Regions from separate parts of the Shimwellia blattae DSM 4481 genome, predicted to be linked through region 1. Evidence: predicted binding sites of a transcription regulator. Region 1 holds the regulator's gene; each other region holds the start of a gene.

Region 1 (7,815 bases):
CAGCTCATCACCCGCCTGGCAGGCCCGGGAGCCTCCGGGGATATGCTGCGCAAGTGTATTACCCGCAAGGGGTACAAAAAGCCCAGCTGTATCAAAGTACCGGCCGGGAGCAAACGCGCCCGGATTGAGGGCGAAGAGAACATCGCCAGCTGGGATCTGGCCGATACCCCCATCAATAATGTGCCTAAAGGCCGGGTGTTATCTGCCCAGCAGACCGCCATGAACAAATTGATGAACCAGTTGGGTAAACCTTACCGCTGGGGGGGCGCTACCCCGAAAACCGGCTTTGACTGCAGCGGGCTGATTTATTACGCCTATAAAGATCTGGTTAACTTCCGCCTGCCGCGCACGGCAAACGAAATGTACCACCTGCGCGATGCCGCCCCCATCAATAAGGGCGAGCTGGTCAGCGGCGATCTGGTCTTCTTCCGCACCCACAGCAAGCGGGCCGCGGACCATGTCGGGGTCTATGTGGGGAATGGTAAGTTTATCCAGTCACCGCGTACCGGCCGCGATATTGTTATCACCTCGCTCAGTAATGATTACTGGCAGCGTCACTATGTGGGCGCCCGCCGGGTGATGACCGCCGATAATATCCGTTAATCCTGGCGGCCTGCCCCGGGGCAGGCCGCTCTCTTCCACCGGCTCCCGCTTAAACCTTCACCATACCTATCAGAACAAATTACCCTTTCGCGGTATGAGGCTTCTCTCTGCCTCCGGTCGGTGTTAACATTCCCATCACAAGAAAACACATATCACGATACCGGCAGCCACTGCCGGATATTGATGGAACCTTACCATCTTTACAGTGAGCTAAAACAAAAAGTTAACAAGGAGTGAAGCAATGTCATTTGAATTACCTGCATTACCATATGCAAAAGACGCACTTGCACCGCACATTTCCGCTGAAACCATCGAATATCACTACGGTAAACACCACCAGACCTACGTCACCAACCTCAATAACCTGGTGAAAGGCACGGCGTTCGAAGGGAAAACCCTTGAAGAGATCATCCGCAGCGCTGAAGGCGGTGTCTTTAACAACGCCGCACAAGTCTGGAACCACACCTTCTACTGGAACTGCCTGGCGCCAAATGCAGGCGGTGAGCCGAAAGGTGCGCTGCTCAGCGCGATTAACGCCGCGTTTGGTGACTTCGCCAGCTTTAAACAGCAGTTTACAGATGCCGCGACCAAAAACTTCGGCTCCGGCTGGACCTGGCTGGTAAAACGCCCGGATGGCTCACTGGCTATCGTGTCTACCTCTAACGCCGGTACTCCGCTGACTACCGATGCCACCCCGCTGCTGACCGTAGACGTCTGGGAGCACGCGTACTATATCGACTACCGCAACGCGCGTGCCGGCTACCTGGATCACTTCTGGGCGCTGGTTAACTGGGATTTCGTGGCGAAAAACCTCGCTGCCTGAGTCTGACCGGCTGACAGCAAAACGGAGAGCCTGGGCTCTCCGTTTTTATTTGCCTGAGTGGCACTTATTCCGCTTCACATACCGGCTGCGCACCGGGCCGGGCGGCCATCACTACCAGTAACAACCCGGCAGCGGCAATCATCGCCCCGGCAACCGGCACCATGCTGTAACCCAGCCCGCCGGAAATCACCGCCCCGCCTGCGGCGGCCCCCAGCGCATTACCCAGATTAAAAGCCCCAATATTCACCGAAGAGGACAACCCGGGCGCTTCACTGGCAACGCGCATCACGCGCATCTGCAACGGTGGCACTACCGCAAAGGTTGCCGCCCCCCAGATAACCATCGCCACGGCGGCCCCGACTTCACTGCGCGCCAGCCACGGGATCGCCAGCATGATAACCATCAGCAGCAGCAGGAAGCCTTTCAGCGTTCCGGTTACCGAACGATCCGCCAGCCGCCCGCCAAGATAGTTCCCGAGGGAGAAGCCAACACCGATCAGCACCAGCATCGCAGTAACAAACCCGGCAGAGGCGTGGGTAATGGTCCCCAGCACCGGCGCGATATAGGTATAGAGGGTAAACATCGCCCCGGCCCCCAGTACCGTGGTCAGTAACGCGCTGAGCACCTGCGGGCGCATCAGTACAGCCAGCTCACTTTTCACATCCGGCCGCTGCCCGGCACCACCGGCAGGCAGGGAGAGGTAAAGGCTTAACATCGCCACCAGCCCCAGCCCTGCGGTCGCCAGAAACGACATGCGCCAGCCAATCACATTCCCCATCCAGGTGGCCGCCGGGACCCCGCCAATATTGGCAATCGTCAGCCCCATAAACATGGTGGCAACCGCACTGGCCTGCTTCTCTTTTGCCACCAGGCTTGCCGCCACCACAGACCCCAGACCAAAGAATGCCCCGTGGTTCAGGCTGGTGATTATTCTGGACACCATCAGCGTGGCGTAGCCGGGCGACAGCGCCGACAACACATTACCAAGGGTGAAGATAGCCATCAGCAACAGCAGGGCATTACGCCTGCCGCGCTGGGCCAGCAGCAGTGTCATCAGCGGTGCACCCACCATAACCCCGATGGCATAAGCGCTGATAAGCATACCCGCCGTAGGGATAGACACCCCAACGCCCTGGGCGATGACCGGTAACAGCCCCATGGGGGAAAACTCAGTGGTGCCGATACCAAAAGCGCCAATAGCCAGCGCCAGAAGTGGAAAATTAATTTTCATGAATAACTCCGGTCAGGGGGAGACAGCCATTGCCGGACAGCAACGCTCGCCGTGAAAACCCCGGATAGACAGTGATAAATCCCAGATGTTAAAAAACTGTTCAGCATCATCTCAGCAGATGACCTGAAGAAAAAGCCGCATTTATGGAAAAGAGTATTGCTCAGTCAGGAAAAATCCGGTGCGGGTGTTGCGCAAAACCGCCAGGAAGCGCGGCACCTGTTACCGGTGTGCCGCGGCCTGTTGCGCAATTTAGTGCAGAATAGCGGTGAATGCTGCGGCGACAATCAGCCCCAGTGCGACCACCGTCGTCACTAATGCGTATCTCAGCTCTGTGCTCATCTCTTGCTCCTTTTGCTCCCCGGGGGGAGACGGGTGAGTTATTTATCGCGGTAATCGTTAAAAATATTACCTGATTTTTCACTAAACTGCATTTTCCCTCTTCCCCTTTTAGCCAGGATCGTCCACAATCCCCCGCTAATTTATGACGAACTATCTATTTACGCCCTTTCGCATTTTTGCGTTGACTTCCCCGGCCCGGCCCAACCAGAGAGTTGCGGCATCCGCTAAGGAAACGCAAACGATTACCCGGCTACTTTTCAACGGGTCAGGACAGGGGCCGGAGTAATACTTCATGGCGACAATTAAAGATGTGGCGAAACGCGCAAACGTTTCCACCACAACCGTATCACATGTGATTAACAAAACCCGGTTTGTTGCGGAAGAGACACGCAACGCGGTATGGGCAGCCATTAAAGAGCTACATTACTCACCCAGCGCCGTCGCCCGTAGCCTGAAGGTGAATCACACGAAATCGATCGGTCTGCTGGCCACCAGCAGTGAAGCGCCCTACTTTGCTGAGATCATTGAAGCGGTAGAAAAAAACTGTTTTGCCCGCGGCTATACGCTGATCCTCGGCAACGCCTGGAATAACCAGGAAAAACAGCGCGCCTATTTGTCCATGATGGCTCAGAAACGGGTCGATGGCCTGATGGTTATGTGTTCAGAATATCCCCAGTCACTGCTCGCCATGCTGGAGGAGTATCGCCATATTCCGATGGTGGTCATGGACTGGGGCGAAGCCAAAGCCGATTTTACCGACTCCGTGATTGATAACGCCTTCCAGGGCGGTTATATCGCCGGGCGCTATCTGATTGAGCGCGGCCACCGGGAGATCGGGGTTATTCCCGGGCCCCTGGAGCGCAATACCGGGGCCGGCAGGCTGGCCGGGTTCCGTAAAGCCCTGGAAGAGGCGCTGATCACCCTGCCGGAACACTGGATTGTCCAGGGCGACTTTGAGCCGGAGTCCGGCTACCGGGCCATGCAGCAGTTGCTGGCCTCATCCCAGCGCCCGACGGCGGTTTTCTGTGGCGGCGACGCTATGGCCATGGGGGCTATCTGTGCCGCGGATGAAATGGGCCTGCGCGTGCCGCAGGATATTTCAGTGATCGGGTACGATAATATCCGCCACTCCCGCTACTTTACCCCGGCGCTGACCACGGTCCACCAGCCGAAAGATTCCCTGGGGGAGACGGCCTTTAATATGCTGCTCGATCGCATCATTAATAAGCGCGAAGACTCCAGAACCATCGAGGTGCACCCCCGTCTGGTGGAGCGCCGTTCAGTGGCCGATGGCCCGTTCCTCGATTATCGCCGTTAATCCCCCGTCGGTGCCGGTTCTTCCGGCACCCGCAGCCACTCCTGATTCAGGGTGGCGCTGTCCCCCAGATACTCCAGCAGCCAGCTCAGGGCCGGTGACGACTCCTGTTGTTGCCAGGTGAGGCAGCAGGCCGCATCCGGGAAGGGATTTTCCAGCGTCAGTATCCGCCACTCCCCGCTGTTCACCCGGGGGGCGGCAATATGCTCCGGGACCATACCAATACATAACCCGTCACTGATACAGGCCACCCCGGCGGCCCAGTCCGGCGCCACCAGCCGCCGCTGGTTATCCAGCAGCCAGGTGGTGCGTTTGGGCAGGGAGCGGGAGGTATCTTCCAGCACCAGTGAAGGCCAGTTGCGCAGGGTGTCGTCCCCCAGGCGCGTGGTGACCTGGGCCAGCGGGTGGTGGCTGGCGACCACACAGTGCCAGCGCAGCATACCCATATCCCGGAAGGCATAGCGCCCCCCCACGGGGATGGCCCGGGTCGCGCCAATGGCCGCCTCAACCCGGCCATCTGCCAGCGCATCCCATACCCCGTTAAACACCTCCAGAGAGACCAGCAGCTCCACATCAGGAAAGTGGCGGTAGAAATCACACACCAGCTGGCTGGTGCGCGCCGGGCGGACAATGTTATCCACCGCAATCGCCAGCTGACCACGCCAGCCGTTGGCTATCTGCTGGCACTGCTGGCGGGTGGCAATCATTTTTTTGATAACGCCGCGCCCTTCCTGCAGGAAATAGCGCCCCGCAGGGGTGAGTTCCACATCCCGGTGGCGGCGAATAAACAGCGGCACGGCCAGCCACTCTTCCAGTTGCCGGACCGTATAACTGATGGCCGAAGGCACCCGGTGCAGCTCCTGAGCAGCTGCGCTAAAGCTGCCATTACGGGCGACTGCATCCACCACTTCCAGCGCGTATTCTGACCACATAATTTGCCTTGAAAATTTTTGAATGGAGCTGGCAAATATTAGCGTTTCACAAGCCGGGTTGCACTCCTTACACTCCGGGCGACTGAAAATAATTCGACCGAAGAGTGTGCTATGCAACCATCAAAAGGATTTCTGGCCTGGCTGGCCGGCCTGAGCGTGCTGGGCTTTCTGGCTACCGATATGTACCTGCCTGCGTTTTCCGCCATGCAGCAATACCTGGGCACCAGCGCGGCGGCCATCAGCACCAGTCTGAGTGTGTTTCTTGCCGGTTTTGCCATCGCCCAGCTGATGTGGGGCCCCCTGTCTGACCACTTCGGGCGCAAACCGGTGCTGATTCTGGGGCTTGGGATCTTCGCCCTTGGCTGCCTCGGCATGCTGTGGGTTGAAGATGCCCGGCTGATGCTGGGGCTGCGGTTTATTCAGGCCGTGGGCGTGTGCGCAGCCACCGTCAGCTGGCAGGCCCTGGTGGCCGACAGCTATCCCCCCCAGAAAGCCAACCAGGTCTTCGCCACCATTATGCCGCTGGTGGGGCTCTCCCCGGCGCTGGCCCCCCTGCTGGGAAGCTGGATCCTGAACCACTTCGCATGGCAGGGAATATTCGCCCTGTTACTGGCCATTACCCTGTTGCTGATGATCCCGGCCCTGGGCCTGGCACCGGGCCGGAGCGGCCAGAAGAGCGCCTCTGACGCCCCGGTGCGCTTTTCAACTCTGCTGGCCAGTGCCATCTGGCGCGGTAACGTACTGATTTATGCCGCCTGTTCAGCCAGCTTTTTTGCCTGGCTGACCGGCTCACCTTTTATTCTGCACGACATGGGCTACAGCCCGGCGGTAACCGGCCTGAGCTACGTGCCGCAAACCATCGCGTTTTTAATAGGGGGATACGGTTGCAAAGCGCTGCTGATGCGCCACCCGCCACAGCGCCTGCTCCCGGCGTTACTGGGGGTTTATACCTGTAGTGTACTGGGCGTGTTTGCCGTGGCGCTGAGCGGCCAGGCCACCCTGACGCTGCTGCTGGTGCCCTTTTGCATTATGGCGATGGCCAATGGCGCCATCTACCCGATAGCGGTAGCGGCAGCGCTGCTGCCCTTCCCGCAGGCCGCAGGCCGGGCGGCGGCATTGCAGAACACCCTGCAACTGGGGTTGTGCTTCTTCGCCAGTATGCTGGTCTCCTGGCTGGTGGCAACCCCGCTACTGACCACCACCAGCGTGATGCTCGGTACGGTGCCTCTGGCGCTGGGTGGCTATCTGATAAGCAAAAAACGCAGCCCGCAAATTATGCAGGTTAATTAAATGAAAAATAGCATGTTTTTCAGCTTAGTCTGCTAACAATTTTCGGTTGAATCACCCAAAAAGCAGGCATATACTGTTTTACTATTACATCAGAAATATCATAAATTCTTTACAACTCAACGGGAGCGGACTCTCCCGTTTTTTTGCGATGGATCGTAGCCTTTCGAGGGGGAGTGTTCCTTTCTCTGTTCAACGTCGGATTCCAGGCGCACGGATTTTCCCGTGAAATTTCTCGCACCCAGGAATTAGCGTCTACGCTTTTCTGAGGTTCTAATCACAACAAAGGTGATGGAGAAGCTATGAGTTCATCGTGTATAGAAGAAGCAAGTGTAACAGACAACGAATGGTATCGTTTGGCCCATGAAATGCTCGGCAGAGCCGGTATTGAGATCAATGGCCGCGCCGCCTGCGATATTCAGGTCAAAAACCCGGATTTTTATAAGCGGGTATTCCAGGAAGGTTCGCTGGGTCTTGGCGAAAGTTATATGGACGGCTGGTGGGAGTGTGAAAGGCTCGATATCTTTTTCACCCGCATCCTGCGTGCCGGGCTGGAAGATCAGATCCCTCAGCACCTGAAAGATACACTGCGTATCCTCAGCGCACGCCTTTTTAACCTCCAGTCCCGTAAACGTGCCTGGATAGTTGGTAAAGAGCATTACGATCTCGGTAACGACCTGTTCCACCGGATGCTCGATCCTTATATGCAGTATTCCTGCGCATACTGGAAAGATGCCGACACCCTGGAGGCCGCACAGCAGGCCAAACTGAAGCTGATTTGCGACAAACTGCAGCTGAAACCGGGCCTGAAAATGCTGGATATCGGCTGCGGCTGGGGCGGGCTGGCTGAGTTCGCCGCCCGTCACTATGGTGTCACCGTCCACGGGGTGACTATCTCCGCAGAACAGCAAAAAATGGCGCAGGATCGCTGCAAAGATCTCGATGTGACCATCCTTTTGCAGGACTATCGCGACCTTGACGACCAGTATGACCGTATTGTTTCGGTCGGGATGTTCGAACACGTAGGGCCGAAAAACTACAATACCTACTTTGAAGTTGCCGATCGCAATCTGAAGCCAGATGGTCTGTTCCTGCTGCACACAATCGGTTCGAAAAAAACGGACAATAATGTCGACCCGTGGATCAATAAATATATTTTCCCCAATGGTTGCCTGCCTTCCGTGCGCCAGATTGCCGACGCCAGCGAAAAACATTTCGTGATGGAAGACTGGCACAACTTTGGCCAGGATTACGACACCACGCTGATGGCGTGGAATGAACGTTT
Region 2 (7,815 bases), 2.0 Mb from region 1:
CCACTACACTGGCAGGCAGACACACGCAGCGGCGTGTGCCACTGTAACGAATCAGGGAGCAATTATGCTTTGGTCATTTATAGCCGTATTTTTCTCCGGCTGGCTGTATGTTGATGCATCCTATCGTGGTCCCGCCTGGCAACGCTGGATCTTTAAACCCATAACTTTACTGCTGTTACTGATGCTTGCCTGGCAGGCACCGGTATTCACCCCGCTCTATTACCTGGTCCTGGCCGGTCTGGTCGCCTCGCTGGCTGGCGACACCCTCAGCCAGATGTCGGGGAGCACCCCGCGTTATGCCTTCATGGCGTTTTTTGTCTCTCACCTGCTGTATGCCGTCTGGTTTGCCAGCCAGCTGTCGTTTTCGTTCTTCTGGCCCGCGCCCCTGGCGCTGCTGATCATCGGCGCCCTGTTGCTGGCAACCATCTGGAGCCGGCTCGACACTCTGCGGCTGCCGGTCACACTGTTTATCGCCGCCACCCTCGCCATGGTCTGGATGGCCGCAGAGCAGTGGTTCTCACGCCCGGTGGATACCAGCTTCTCCGGTTTTGTCGGGGCTGCGCTGCTGTTGCTGAGCAATATCGTCTGGCTGGTGAGCCGCTATCGCTACCGCTTTAAAGGGGATACGGCCCTCGCCGCCGCCTGCTATTTTGCCGGTCATTTTATGATAGTCCGGGCCCTCTACCTCTGAGATATGCCGTAACCACGGGCCCGCTAAAATCGTCTTGACTCTGGAGGCAACTCCAGAGTGTAGGATAAGGTAATGAGAAAATTATCATTACCGGAGGGCCCCATGGCAAACCCCGTCTCCCCAGAGCAACACACACCGCACACTGAGCACGCAACCTGCTGCGACTCGGGCAGTTGCTGTGCCGCGACCGCCAGCGAAACCCGGGAGAGCCCGGCCGACGCACCACTGCCCCCGGGGGCGACCCGCCACAGCTGGCAGGTGAGCGGCATGGACTGTGCCGCCTGCGCCCGCAAAGTGGAAAACGCAGTGCGCAGCGTGCCCGGCGTCAGCCAGGTGCAGGTGCTGTTCGCCACCGAAAAGCTGCTGGTGACCGGCCAGGGCGATCTCTGCGCGGCCGTAGAGCAGGCGGTCACCCGGGCAGGCTACCAGTTGTTATCCTCCCGGCCTGCGGGCACGCCACCGGTAGCAGAAGCCGGATTCTGGCAGGAAAACCGTACGATCCTGATCCTCGCCGCCATGATGATAATCAGCCAGATTATCGCCTGGGCTGCCCCGGCGGCGGGCAATATTGCTTTTATTGTCACCACCCTTACCGGGCTGTGGCCGATTGCGCGCCAGGCCTGGCGGCTTATCCGCAGCGGCAGCTGGTTTGCCATTGAAACGCTGATGACCGTGGCCGCCGCCGGTGCTCTGGTGATCGGTGCCACCCATGAAGCCGCCATGGTGTTGTTGTTATTCCTGCTGGGCGAGCGCCTGGAAGGCTGGGCCGCCAGCCGGGCACGCAAAGGCGTAACCGCACTGATGGCGCTCCGGCCCGAAGTGGCCACCCGGGTTGAGGGCGACCAGCGCACCACCGTTGCGCTGGCGGATCTGCACCCCGGCGATGTGATTGAGGTCTCCGCCGGGGGTCGCTTACCGGCAGACGGTATCTTACTCAACGGCCCGGCCAGTTTTGACGAAAGCGCCATTACCGGTGAGTCGGTGCCGGTGGAGCATCAGAACGGCGATCCTGTCTCCGCGGGCTGCACCAGCGTTGACCGGCTGGTCTCGCTGCGGGTCACCTCCCGCCCGGGAGAGAGCGCCATCGATCGCATTCTCAGAATGATTGAAGAGGCAGACAGCCGCCGGGCGCCCATTGAGCGCTTTATTGACCGCTTCAGCCGGGTTTATACCCCGGCCATTATGGCCCTGGCGCTGCTGGTGGCGGTGATCCCGCCGCTGCTGATGGGCCAGTTGTGGGAGCCGTGGATCTACAAAGGGCTGACCCTGCTGCTTATCGGCTGCCCCTGTGCGCTGGTTATCTCCACCCCGGCGGCCATCACTTCGGGCCTGGCGGCCGCATCGCGCCGGGGGGCCCTGCTTAAAGGCGGCGTGGCGCTGGAGCGGCTGCGCCAGGTGCAGCAGATGGCCTTTGATAAGACCGGCACCCTTACCCGGGGCCAGCCCCGGGTGAGCGCCATTGTCACCCACGGCACCCTGAGTGAGGCGCAGTTACTGGCCCTGGCCGCCAGCGCCGAACAGGGCACCAGCCACCCCCTGGGCCAGGCCATTATGCGTGAAGCACAGGCCCGCGGGCTGGAGGTCAGCCGGGCCACATCCCAGACCACCCGGGCGGGTGTCGGTATCGAGGCGGTCATTAACGGGCAGAACATCACCCTGTGTGCCCCCGCCCGCGCCCCCCGGGAGGCACTCAGTGGCGACTGGCCCCGGGAGATAGCCACCCTGGAATCCGGCGGGCAAACGGTGATTGTGGCGCTGGCGGATAACCAGCTCCAGGGCATTATTGGCCTGAGCGATACACTGCGTGAAGACGCCCGCCAGGCCATAGCGCAGCTTAAGGCGCTGGGTATTGAGGGCATTATGCTCACCGGGGATAACCCCCGGGCAGCGGCGGCCATCGCCGGTGAGCTGGGTATTGAGTTCCGGGCCGGCCTGCTGCCGGAGGATAAAGTCACCGCCGTGCGGGCCCTCAACCAGCAGGCCCCGCTGGCCATGGTGGGCGACGGGATCAACGACGCCCCGGCCATGAAAACCGCCACCATCGGGATTGCCATGGGCAGCGGGAGCGATGTGGCCCTCGAAACGGCAGACGCGGCGCTGACCCGCAACAGCCTGGCAGAGCTTCCGGCGCTGATCCGCCTGGCCCGGGCCACCCACAGCAATATTCGCCAGAATATCGGCGTGGCGCTGGGGTTAAAGGCGCTGTTTCTGGTCACCACCCTGCTGGGGGTCACCGGGTTATGGATGGCGGTACTGGCGGATTCGGGCGCCACGGCGCTGGTCACAGCCAACGCCCTGCGCTTATTGCGCCGCGGGAAAAACTAACGAAGGGTAGCCCCCCGGCAGGCCTGCCGGGGGGAAACAAAAGGCTTAATTACTTTTACGCAGCAGATAGCGGTAGGGCAGTGCGTCGGTCTGCTGGGCCAGCAGCTCATGCTCCATAAACCGGCAGAACCCCGGAATATCGCGGGTTGTCGCCGGGTCGTCCGCCACAATCAGCAGCGTCTCGCCAACGGACATCTTACGCACGGTTTTGCGCACCATCATCACCGGTTCCGGGCAGCGCAGCCCCTGGGCATCAAGGGTATGGTCAGAGCCGGCAAACAAATCACTCATAGTATTCTCAGACAGTCGAAAAAACGGCCTTATTTTACGCCGTGGCGCAAAGCGCGCAAGATACGTGAACGATTGCGTTAAAATTAACCATTGCATCACCAGGCTAAAGCAGTATCATGCGGCGGTTTTCGAACCATTGCCGGTAGGTTCCGGCCGTGTGTGTTATGGGTTCCCTCACCCCAGCCAATAAAAAGGTCACAATATGTCGTTTTCCGCTTCACTGCGCCAGCACCGCAAGGCGCTTGTCTGGCTATCGCTATTTCATCTGCTGGTGATTATCTCCAGTAACTATCTGGTACAGCTGCCGGTGAATATCTTCGGGTTTCACACCACCTGGGGTGCGTTCAGCTTTCCGTTTATCTTCCTTGCCACAGACCTGACGGTACGGATCTTCGGTGCGCCGCTGGCGCGGCGGATTATCTGGTCGGTGATGATCCCGGCGCTGGTCGTCTCTTACGGGATCTCGGCCCTGTTTTATATGGGCCAGTGGCAGGGGCTGGCGGCGCTGGGGCAGTTTAATCTGTTTGTGGCCCGTATCGCCTGCGCCAGCTTTATGGCCTACGCCCTCGGGCAGATTCTGGATATCCACGTCTTTAACCGCCTGCGCCAGAGCCGCCACTGGTGGCTGGCTCCGGTGGCCTCCACATTTTTAGGCAATGTCAGTGATACGGCCTCGTTCTTCTTTATTGCCTTCTGGCGCAGCCCGGATCCCTTTATGGCGACACACTGGGTGGAAATTGCCGCCGTGGACTACAGCTTTAAGGTGTTTATCAGCATTCTGTTCTTCCTGCCGATGTATGGCGTACTGCTGAATATGCTATTAAAAAGAGTGGCGGAAAAGTCCGAAACCCGGCCATTACGTGCGGGTTAAGAGCAACTTAGCAATCTTATGATAATATGGCGCGATGGCCGCTAGGGCCGTTAAACAGAGAAGGAATCAGTAATGCGTAACCTGGTAAAATACGTCGGTATCGGTCTGCTGGTATTCGGACTGGCCGCCTGCGACAACAGCGACAGTAACTCAGCCACACCAGACAGTGCAGCACAGAGTAACGCAGCAGGGCAAAACATTTCTCTGCTGGATGGCAAACTGGCCTTCTCATTACCGGCAGGGATGTCTGATCAGAGCGGTAAGCTGGGCACCCAGACCAATAATATGCATGTCTATTCCGATACCACCGGCCAGAAAGCGGTTATCGTGATTGTGGGCGACACCAGTGATGAGCCGCTGAATGTCCTGGCAGACCGCCTGCAGGCACAGCAGCGCAACCGCGACCCGCAGTTGCAGGTGGTGGCGAACAAAGCCATCCAGGTTAACGGCCACGACTTACAGCAGCTGGACAGCATCATCTCCGCCAAAGGGCAGACCGCCTGGTCTTCCGTTATCATCGGTAAAGTTGACGGCAAACTGCTGACCATGCAGATAACCCTGCCGGCAGACGATCAGCAAAAAGCCCAGAGCGAAGCAGAAAACATTATCAGCACCCTGGATGTGAAATAATCACACCAGATCCACGGCCTCTTGCACCGCAAGGGGCCGCATGCCGGAAAAGTTTATGCCTGCGCCGCCAGCGCCTGAGCACAGGCCCAGGCCGAGCTCCAGGCCCACTGGAAGTTATAGCCCCCCAGCCAGCCGGTGACATCCACCACTTCGCCAATAAAATAGAGCCCTTTGACCTCACGGGCCTCCATGGTGCGCGAAGAGAGCTGATTCGTATCTACCCCGCCCAGGGTCACTTCCGCGGTGCGGTAGCCTTCAGTGCCGTTCGGCTGAATTTGCCACGCCTGCAACCCGGCCACCAGCTCCGCCTGCTGGCGGCTGTTAAGCTGTTTTAGCGTAATATCCGGCACCTTACCCAGGGTGACCAGCGCTTCGACCAGCCGCTTTGGCAGCAGGGTCGCCAGGCTATTGCGCAGGCTCTGGTTCGGGCGCTGCTCACGCTGCTCATCAAGGAAGGCCGCCAGGTCGCAGTCGGGCAGTAAATTGACCGTCAGAAATTCACCGGGCTGCCAGTAGCTGGAAATTTGCAGCATCACCGGGCCGGATAACCCCCGGTGGGTAAACAGCTGCTGTTCGCGAAACAGGGTGCCGTCTGCGGCGGTCACCGTGACCGGTACTGAAACACCGGAAAGCGGTTGCAGGACCTCAAGCAGCGGTTTATGGAGGGTAAAAGGCACCAGCCCGGCCCGGGTGGGTAACACCTGCAGGCCAAACTGCTGCGCAATTTTATACCCCAGCGGCGAAGCGCCCAGCCCCGGCATCGACAGCCCGCCAGAGGCCACCACCAGATTCGGTGCCTGTACCTGCGCACCGTTCAGCGCCAGGCTGAAGCCCTGGTCGTCTTTTTCCACACTCAGGATCTCGCTACGCAGGCGCAGGGTCACGCCGCCCTTCTCGCACTCACTGAGCAGCATATCGACAATCTGCTGGGCAGAATCATCACAAAACAGCTGGCCGAGGGTCTTTTCATGCCAGGCAATCTGGTACTGGTTAACCAGATCAATAAAATCCCACTGGGTATAGCGGGCCAGGGCGGACTTACAAAAATGGGGGTTCGCGCTCAGGTAGGCGCCGGGCTCAATATACAAATTGGTGAAATTACACCGCCCGCCCCCCGACATCAGGATCTTCCGGCCTGGCTTTTTGCCGTTGTCCACAACCAGCACGCGTTTGCCCGCCTGCGCGGCCTGAGCGGCGCAAAACAGACCGGCAGCACCCGCGCCGATAATAATGGCATCAAACTTTTCCACAATAACCTCTTAAAAACAGGGGGGCGAATTGTAAAGTTTTCTCAGTGGTCGCACCAGCGCAATAAGAATATTCTGGCGATAACCCTATGAATATATGTAGATAAATCATTTCAGAACGTAACAGCAACCGATGTTATGTCAAAAAAAGTCTATATTTCACTTTGCCCGCGTCGCTAAAGTCCCTGATAATGCGCCGCGTTCATGTCCTCAAAATGGCTTAACGTCTATGCTACATCTGTTTGCCGGCCTGGAATACCATACCGGGCTATTACTCATACTGGCACTGCTGTTTGTTCTGTTCTACGAAGCCATTAACGGCTTCCACGACACGGCAAACGCCGTAGCTACGGTTATCTATACCCGCGCGATGCGTTCGCAACTGGCCGTGATGATGGCTGCGGTGTTTAACTTCCTCGGCGTGTTATTCGGCGGGTTGAGTGTGGCCTATGCCATTGTGCATATGCTGCCAACAGATCTCTTGCTGAATATCGGTTCCGCCCATGGCCTGGCAATGGTGTTCTCCATGCTGTTTGCCGCCATTATCTGGAACCTTGGCACCTGGTATCTGGGGCTTCCGGCCTCCAGCTCACATACGCTTATTGGCGCGATTATCGGTATCGGCCTGACCAATGCGCTGATGACGGGCAGCTCAGTAGTTGATGCGCTGAATATCCCGAAAGTGCTGGGCATTTTTGCCTCGCTGATCATCTCGCCGATTGTGGGTCTGGTTATCGCAGGGGGGATGATTTTCCTGCTGCGTCGCTACTGGAGCGGCACCAAAAAACGCCGCCGTGTCCACCTGACCCCCGCAGAGCGTGAAAAGAAAGACGGCAAGAAAAAGCCGCCATTCTGGACCCGTATCGCACTTATCGTTTCCGCCATCGGGGTGAGCTTCTCCCACGGTGCTAACGATGGTCAGAAAGGCATTGGTCTGGTGATGCTGGTACTGATTGGCGTGGCGCCTGCCGGGTTCGTGGTCAATATGAACGCGACCGGTTATGACATCGCCCATACCCGTGATGCGGTCAACAACGTAGAGAACTACTTTAACCTGCACAGCGAATCGCTGAAGCACGTTATCGATATGACCCCCAATATCCCGGCACCAGAAGCGGGCACCGCAAGGCCGGAGTTCCACTGTGACGCCAGCCGCGCTGTGCTGGCGCTGGAGCGGGCAAAAGCGATTCTCAACAACCTGAAAAGCTATTCAGACTTGTCACCGGAAGAGCGTGGTCATATGCGCCGTCTGCTGCTTTGCGTAGCGGACACCACAGAGAAAGTCGCCGGTCTGCCGGAAACCTCTGTCAGCGATAACCGCTACCTGAAACAGCTGCGCAGCGATATGTTGTCTACGGTGGAATATGCACCTATCTGGATAATCATGGCCGTTGCGGTGGCGCTGGGTGTCGGCACCATGATTGGCTGGCGCCGCGTGGCGACCACCATCGGTGAGAAAATCGGTAAGAAAGGCATGACCTATGCCCAGGGGATGGCCGCGCAGGTCACTGCCGCTATCTCTATCGGCGTGGCCAGTTATACCGGGATGCCCGTTTCCACTACCCATGTGCTCTCCTCCTCGGTGGCGGGGACCATGCTGGTAGACGGCAGCGGCCTGCAGAGCAAAACCGTGAAAAGCATTCTGATGGCCTGGGTATTTACCCTGCCGGCCTCCATTCTGCTTTCCGGGGTGCTGTACTGGTTGTCGCTGCAGTTAATCTGACCGCACACCAGTCACAAAAAACGGGCCATTACAGGCC
Region 3 (7,815 bases), 2.0 Mb from region 1:
GCAAGCCCCGCCGGGCCCGCACCGATAATCGCCACCCGCTTGCCGGTCTGCTTAACGCCGGTCAGATCCGGGCGCCAGCCCATTTCGAAGGCTTTATCGTTGATATAGCGCTCAATATTGCCGATGGTGACCGCGCCGAACTCATCATTCAGAGTGCAGGAGCCCTCACACAGGCGATCCTGCGGGCACACCCGGCCACACACTTCCGGCAGGGTATTGGTCTGGTGGGAGAGCTCTGCCGCTTCAATAATGCGCCCTTCATTGGCCAGCTTCAGCCAGTTCGGGATGTAGTTATGTACCGGGCACTTCCATTCGCAATAAGGGTTGCCACAGGAGAGGCAGCGGTCTGCCTGGGCCTGGGCCTGGTTTTCGGAAAAAGGTTCGTAGATCTCTACAAATTCAATTTTGCGGATCCTGAGCGGCTTTTTCGGCGGATCAACACGCTGCAAGTCGATAAATTGATATACGTTCTGGCTCATCGCTACCTCTTACTGCGCCTGCACCCGCAGCTCTGCTGCGGAACGACTACGGTGACCCAGCAATGCCTTCACATCACTGGACTTCGGTTTAACCAGCGCGAACTTCGCGGCAAAGGCTGGCCAGTTAGCAAGGATCTCCTCCCCGCGCTGGGAGCCGGTCAGATGGACGTGTTCGGTGATAAGCCCGCGTAAGTGCTCCTCGTGGATGGCCAGGTCGTCAACATTCAGCACCTCGACCAGCTCCGGGTTGACGCGTTTGCGAAACTCCCCGTCTTCGTCCAGCACATAGGCGAAACCACCGGTCATACCGGCCCCGAAGTTCACCCCGGTTTTGCCCAGGACACAGACAATACCGCCGGTCATATATTCGCAGCCGTTATCGCCAATGCCTTCCACCACGGTGATGGCCCCGGAGTTACGCACCCCGAAGCGCTCACCGGCGCGGCCTGCGGCATACAGGCGGCCACCGGTGGCCCCGTACAGGCAGGTGTTACCGATAATGCTCGCCTCGTGGCTACGGAAGGCAGAGCCCACCGGCGGGCGAACTGAAATCACGCCGCCCGCCATGCCCTTGCCCACATAGTCGTTGGCATCGCCTGTCAGGTGCAGTTCTACCCCACCGGCGTTCCACACCCCGAAGCTCTGCCCGGCTGTGCCGCTGAAGTGGGCTTTAATGGGATCAGAGGCCAGCCCCTGATCGCCATGATGCCGGGCGATATATCCGGACAGGCTCGCCCCTACAGAGCGGTCCGTATTGCGGATATCAAACCAGAAGGTTTTGCTTTGCTTCTCATCCACAAACGGCTGAGCCTGTTTCAGCAGCCGGGCATTGAGCTCACCGTTATCAAACGGCGGGTTATGTTCGGTGCAGTACAGGGCTTTACCCGGGTGCGGTTCTGCAGTCTCCAGCAGGCGGTGCAGATCCAGTTTTTGTTGTTTGGCGCTCAGCCCTTCCAGCCGGGTGAGCAGATCCGTGCGGCCAATCAGATCCACCAGACGGGTCACCCCCAGTTGGGCCATCAGCTCGCGGGTTTCCCGGGCGATAAACTCAAAGTAGTTGGTCACTTTGAACGGCAGGCCGTGGTAGTGGTTCTTGCGCAGTTTTTCGTCCTGGGTTGCCACACCGGTCGCACAGTTGTTGAGGTGGCAAATACGTAGGTATTTACAACCCAGCGCCACCATCGGGCCGGTGCCGAAGCCGAAGCTCTCCGCCCCGAGGATCGCCGCTTTAATAATGTCGACGCCGGTCTTCAGGCCGCCGTCTACCTGCAGGCGAATCTTATGGCGCAGGCCGTTGGCCACCAGCGCCTGCTGGGTTTCCACCAGGCCAAGCTCCCAGGGGCACCCGGCATATTTTACCGAGGTGAGCGGGCTGGCCCCGGTGCCACCGTCGTAACCGGCGATGGTGATAAGGTCCGCATAGGCTTTCGCCACCCCGGTGGCGATGGTGCCGACCCCGGGCTCGGAAACCAGTTTTACCGAGATCATCGCCTGCGGGTTGACCTGTTTAAGATCGAAAATCAGCTGGGCCAGATCCTCAATGGAGTAAATATCGTGGTGCGGCGGCGGGGAGATAAGCGTCACGCCCGGCACCGAATAGCGCAGTCGGGCAATATACGGGGTGACTTTATCCCCCGGTAACTGGCCGCCTTCGCCGGGTTTGGCCCCCTGGGCCACTTTGATCTGGATAACATCGGCACTGACCAGGTACGCCGGGGTCACCCCGAAGCGACCGGAAGCCACCTGCTTAATGCGGGAGACTTTGCTGGTGCCGTAGCGGGCCGGATCTTCGCCGCCTTCGCCGGAGTTTGAATTGCCGCCCAGGGCGTTCATGGCCTCGGCCAGGGATTCGTGGGCCTCCGGGCTCAGGGCGCCAATGGACATGGCCGCCGTGTCAAAGCGCTTAAACAGCTCACTGGCGGGCTCGACACTGTCAATGCTGATGGCGTCACCCTTCGGGGTGATGCTCAGCATATCGCGCAGGGTGGCGACTGGCCGCTCGTTGACCAGCCGGGCATAGTGCTGATAGTCCTGGTAATCACCGCTCTGTACTGCCTGTTGCAGGGTGCGTACCACGTCCGGGTTGTAGGCGTGGTATTCACCACCGTGGACATATTTCAGCAGCCCCCCTTGCTCCAGAGGCTTGCGTACCAGCCAGGCGCGTTTTGACAGGTTCAGCAGATCCTGCTGGAAATCAGAGAAGTTAGCGCCGCCGATACGGCTCACCACCCCCTGGAAGCAGCGCTGCGCCACATCATCATGCAGGCCGACGGCTTCAAACAGTTTGGAGCAGCGGTAAGAGGCCACAGTAGAGATGCCCATTTTGGACATGATCTTGTACAGGCCCTTATTGATCCCGTTGCGGTAGTTGAGCATCACCGTGCGGTAGGGCTTGTCGATGGTGCGGCTGTCGACCAGGCGGGCCAGGGTCTCATAGGCCAGATAGGGGTAAATCGCCGTGGCGCCAAAGCCCAGCAGTACCGCGAAGTGGTGCGGATCGCGGGCGCTGGCGGTTTCAACAATGATGTTGGCATCGCAGCGCAGGCTCTGCTCCACCAGGCGGCTCTGAATGGCGCCGACCGCCATTGGGGCCGGGACCGGCAGCCGGTCTCTGGCGATATTCCGGTCGGAAAGCACCAGCAGCACTGTGCCGCCGCGCACCATCTGCTCGGCTTTGTTGCACAGGGCCGTGAGGGTCTCTTCCAGGGTGGTTTCTGTGGCATCAAAGGTGATGTCCAGCGTATCGGCCTGGTAGTGGCTCTCTTTCAGGGTGGTCAGCTGGCGGAAGTCGGAATAGAGCAGAATCGGTGATTTAAAGCTCAGCCGGTGGGCCTGGCCTTCCGCTTCACAGAAGACGTTCATCTCCCGGCCAATGCTGGTGGCAAGCGACATGACGTGAGCTTCACGCAGCGGATCGATAGGCGGGTTAGTCACCTGGGCAAACTGCTGGCGGAAGTAGTCATAAATAATGCGCGGCTGGCTGGAGAGCACCGCAAACGGCGTGTCATCCCCCATGGAGCCCACCGCTTCCTGGCCGTTTTCACCCAGCACGCGGATCACCTGATCCAGCTCTTCGTTGCTGTAGTTAAACTGCTTCTGGTAGCTGGCCAGCAGATCGTCGTCCATTTCCCGGGTGCCGACTTGCTCGTCGGGCAGATCTTCAAAAGGCACCAGGCGGCGGACATTTTTCTCCATCCACGCTTTGTACGGGTGGCGGCTTTTCAGATCGTGGTCGGTCTCGGCGGAGTGCAGGATACGGCCGCTACGGGTGTCGATAACCATCAGCTCGCCGGGGCCGACGCGGCCTTTTTCCAGCACTTCGTCCGGCTGGTAGTCCCAGATCCCCACTTCAGAGGCGCAGGTGATCAGCTTATCTTTGGTTATCACGTAGCGCGCCGGGCGCAGGCCGTTACGGTCGAGGTTACAGGCGGCGAAGCGCCCGTCAGACATGACGATACCGGCCGGGCCATCCCAGGGCTCCATATGCATGGAGTTAAAGTCAAAAAAGGCGCGCAGGTCCGGATCCATATCCGGGTTATTCTGCCAGGCGGGCGGCACCAGCAGGCGCATGGCGCGGATGATATCCATCCCGCCGGCCAGCAGCAGCTCCAGCATATTGTCCAGGGAGCTGGAATCGGAGCCGGTCTCATTCACAAACGGCGCCGCCGCCTGGAGATCCGGGATCAGCGGGGTCTGGAATTTATAGGTACGGGCCCGGGCCCACTGGCGGTTACCGGTGATGGTGTTGATCTCACCATTGTGGGCCAGATAACGGAACGGCTGGGCCAGCGGCCAGCGCGGTACGGTATTGGTGGAGAAGCGCTGGTGAAACAGACAAATGGCGGACTCCAGGCGCAAATCCGCAAGATCCAGGTAGAAGCGCGGCAGATCTGCCGGCATACACAGACCTTTATAAATATTGACCAGGTTGGACAGGCTACAAATGTAGAAATCTTTGTCCTGCTCCTGGATGCGTTTTTCAATGCGACGGCGGGCGATAAACAGACGGCGCTCCATATCGCGCGGGCGCCAGCCTGCGGGGGCGTTCACAAAAATCTGCTCAATGCGCGGCAGAGAGGAGAGGGCGATTTCCCCGAGTACGTCCTGATTGGTCGGCACATCGCGCCAGCCAACAATCGACAGGGTTTCCCGCTGTAGCTCTTCCTCAACAATACGGCGGCTGGCCGCGGCTTTTTCGTCATCCTGGCTTAAGAACAGCATGCCGACTGCGTAGTTTTTGGCTAAACGCCAGCCGCGCTCTTCGGCCACAACGTGGAAGAAGCGATCCGGTTTTTGTAACAGCAGACCGCAGCCGTCCCCAGTTTTGCCATCCGCAAGGATAGCGCCACGGTGTTGCATACGCGCCAGTGCATGGATCGCGGTACGCACTACTTTGTGGCTGGGTTCGCCTTCTATGTGGGCGATCAGGCCGAAACCACAGTTATCCCTCTCAAGGGATTTATCGTACAACATATCAGTGAACCTCCCCAGGCTCTGTGGATCCCCGACACCGTTTGCGGCAGGCGCGCAAAGAGAGCCGCGACAGATGCGCACGAGACTTCGTGCCTTGTTCGCTCTCCTGAAGACCTGCGCAGCGGATTCACAAGTAGTGAGGACTTGCTCCAGAGGGAATCGCAATTACTGCATAAATATGACGGTTTGAATCCCCGTCGACAATGCTTCCAGCGGATTCCCAAATTAGCGATAATCTGCAGTCAGGTCAAATGGCAGCCATATGGCCTGCTTGTTGATTAAAAAGTCGTTTAATATATTGATTATAAACATGAAAAATCATATGTGGTGAGCAGTGAACTCCCCGGGGACCGGGAATGTAATGTGATCTGTCTCACTAATATCTGGCAAAATCATTACCACAGCGTGCTATTCACTGATAACTATCCAGCACAATATATTGGTATGTCGCTTCAGAGCCAGTTATTACCCTGTTTTTCAACCAGGAGAATAATTTTTAAATAGCGGCCAGCAGCATAAGGAAAAGTTATCCGCGCCGTGGTGATTAAAACGGCGTTAATTGTGAATGGTTATTCAAAAGATGTGGTGCTCCCGGCGGTTGATCCAGGTCATCGCCAGAATGAGCAGAAAATGGCAGGCTAAGCCCCTTTTTACGGGCCGGTCTTTCAGATTATGCAGTTACAGAAATTAGTCAATATGTTTGGTGGTGATTTATCGCGCCGCTACGGGCAAAAGGTGCATAAATTAACCCTTCACGGTGGGTTCAGCTGCCCCAACCGGGATGGCACCATCGGGCGGGGCGGCTGCACGTTCTGTAATGTGGCCTCATTTGCCGATGAAGCCCAGCAGTATCGCTCCATTGCCGACCAGCTGGCTGACCAGGCCCGGCGGGTAAACCGCGCAAAACGCTACCTGGCCTATTTTCAGGCCTATACCAGCACCTGGGCTGAAGTGCAGGTGCTGCGTTCTATGTATCAGCAGGCTGTCGCCCAGGCCAGCGTGGTCGGGCTGTGTGTCGGGACTCGCCCGGATTGTGTACCGGACAGCGTGCTGGATCTGCTCAGTGATTACCGCAATGAAGGCTACGAAGTGTGGCTGGAGCTGGGGCTACAGAGTGCTCAGGATAAAACCCTGCACCGTATTAACCGGGGTCATGATTTCGCCTGTTACCAGCAAACCACCGCGCGCGCGCGGGCCCGGGGGCTGAAAGTGTGCAGCCACCTGATCGTCGGCCTGCCCGGGGAAAGCGACGCCGAATGCCTTGATACGCTGAACCGGGTGGTGGAGACCGGGGTCGACGGCATTAAACTGCACCCGCTGCATATTGTGACCGGCAGCACCATGGCGAAAGCCTGGCAGGCTGGCCGCCTGGCGGGGATCGCACTGGATGATTACGTGCGCATTGCCGGGGAGATGATCCGCCATACCCCACCGGACATTATCTACCACCGGATTTCTGCCAGCGCCCGGCGCCCGACGCTGCTGGCCCCGTTATGGTGTGAGAATCGCTGGACCGGGATGGTCGAGCTGGATCGCTGGATGCACCAGCACGGTGTCCAGGGCTCGGCCCTCGGCACGCCGTGGCAGTGTCCGCAATCTTCTGAAATCTGAGTATTTCGCCGGTTTTCCGGTATGATTGAACGGATACTCAGCGAAGGACTCTTCCATGAAGCAAATCCGTTTACTGGCGCAATATTACGTTGATTTAATGATGAAGCTGGGCCTGGTCCGCTTTTCATTACTGCTGGCTCTGGCTTTAGTTATTCTCGCAATGGCAGTGCAGATGGCGGTGACCATGCTGCTGAGTGGCGAGATAGAAAGTATTGATGTTATTCGCTCTATCTTCTTCGGGTTACTTATTACCCCCTGGGCGGTGTATTTCCTCTCGGTGGTGGTGGAACAGCTGGAAGAGTCCCGGCGGCGCCTGTCGCGGCTGGTGGAGAAGCTCGAAGAGATGCGCGAGCGCGATCTTAAGCTCAATGTTCAGCTCAAAGACAACATTACCCAGCTGAATCAGGAAATTGCCGATCGCGAAAAAGCCGAGGCGGAGCGCCATTCCACCCTTGAGCAACTGCAAATCGAAATGCAGGAGCGCGCCCAGACCCAGGTCCAGCTGGAGCAACAATCCTCTTTTCTGCGCTCCTTTCTGGATGCCTCTCCGGACCTGGTGTTCTACCGTAATGAAGGGCAGTATTTCTCCGGCTGTAACCGGGCGATGGAGCTGCTGACCGGGAAGAGTGAAAAACAGCTCATTGGCCTGAAACCCAGCGATGTCTACTCTGAAGAGACGGCGGCGAAAGTTATCGAGACCGATGAAAAAGTCTTTCGCCACAACGTATCGCTGACTTACGAGCAGTGGCTGGATTATCCGGACGGGCGCAAAGCCTGCTTTGAGATCCGCAAAGTGCCCTACTATGACCGGGTGGGGATGCGCCACGGGCTGATGGGCTTTGGCCGCGATATCACCGAACGTAAGCGCTATCAGGATGCCCTGGAGCGCGCCAGCCGCGATAAAACCACGTTTATTTCCACCATCAGCCACGAGCTGCGCACCCCCCTGAACGGGATTGTCGGGCTGAGCCGTATTCTGCTGGATACGGAGCTGACCCAGGAGCAGGAAAAATACCTCAAAACTATCCATGTCTCGGCGGTGACGCTGGGCAATATTTTCAACGATATTATCGATATGGATAAGATTGAGCGGCGCAAAGTCCAGCTGGATAATCAGGTGATGGATTTTACCGGTTTCCTCTCGGATCTGGAGAACCTCTCCGGGTTGCAGGCCCAGCAGAAGGGGCTGCGCTTTGTGCTGGAGCCCACCCAGCCACTGCCCCATAACGTAATTACCGACGCCACCCGCCTG

The links. The regulator PurR, encoded in region 1, represses purine synthesis genes. The targets are predictions, from matches to a motif close to CANGCAAACGTTTGCNTG.
Region 2: tusA (sulfurtransferase TusA) is a predicted target of PurR. The motif match lies at 3,369-3,386, and genes of this name have one in related genera.
Region 3: gltB (glutamate synthase large subunit) is a predicted target of PurR. The motif match lies at 4,983-5,000, and genes of this name have one in related genera.

Annotation. Positions count from the first base shown of each region.
Region 1 covers NC_017910.1:2,346,374-2,354,188, forward strand. The annotation lists gene EBL_RS11065 (C40 family peptidase) at 1-603, shown strand, start outside; gene sodB (superoxide dismutase [Fe]) at 845-1,426, shown strand; gene EBL_RS11075 (MFS transporter) at 1,491-2,657, opposite strand; gene cydH (cytochrome bd-I oxidase subunit CydH) at 2,907-2,996, opposite strand; gene purR (HTH-type transcriptional repressor PurR) at 3,289-4,314, shown strand; gene punR (DNA-binding transcriptional activator PunR) at 4,311-5,243, opposite strand; gene punC (purine nucleoside transporter PunC) at 5,355-6,533, shown strand; gene cfa (cyclopropane fatty acyl phospholipid synthase) at 6,833-7,815, shown strand, end outside.
Region 2 covers NC_017910.1:195,582-203,396, reverse strand. The annotation lists gene EBL_RS00860 (lysoplasmalogenase) at 65-691, shown strand; gene EBL_RS00855 (zinc/cadmium/mercury/lead-transporting ATPase) at 794-3,016, shown strand; gene tusA (sulfurtransferase TusA) at 3,062-3,307, opposite strand; gene EBL_RS00845 (7-cyano-7-deazaguanine/7-aminomethyl-7-deazaguanine transporter) at 3,510-4,178, shown strand; gene EBL_RS00840 (DcrB family lipoprotein) at 4,251-4,808, shown strand; gene EBL_RS00835 (BaiN/RdsA family NAD(P)/FAD-dependent oxidoreductase) at 4,862-6,058, opposite strand; gene pitA (inorganic phosphate transporter PitA) at 6,285-7,778, shown strand.
Region 3 covers NC_017910.1:376,351-384,165, forward strand. The annotation lists gene EBL_RS01760 (glutamate synthase small subunit) at 1-479, opposite strand, end outside; gene gltB (glutamate synthase large subunit) at 489-4,952, opposite strand; gene mnmL (tRNA modification radical SAM protein MnmL/YtqA) at 5,625-6,563, shown strand; gene arcB (aerobic respiration two-component sensor histidine kinase ArcB) at 6,619-7,815, shown strand, end outside.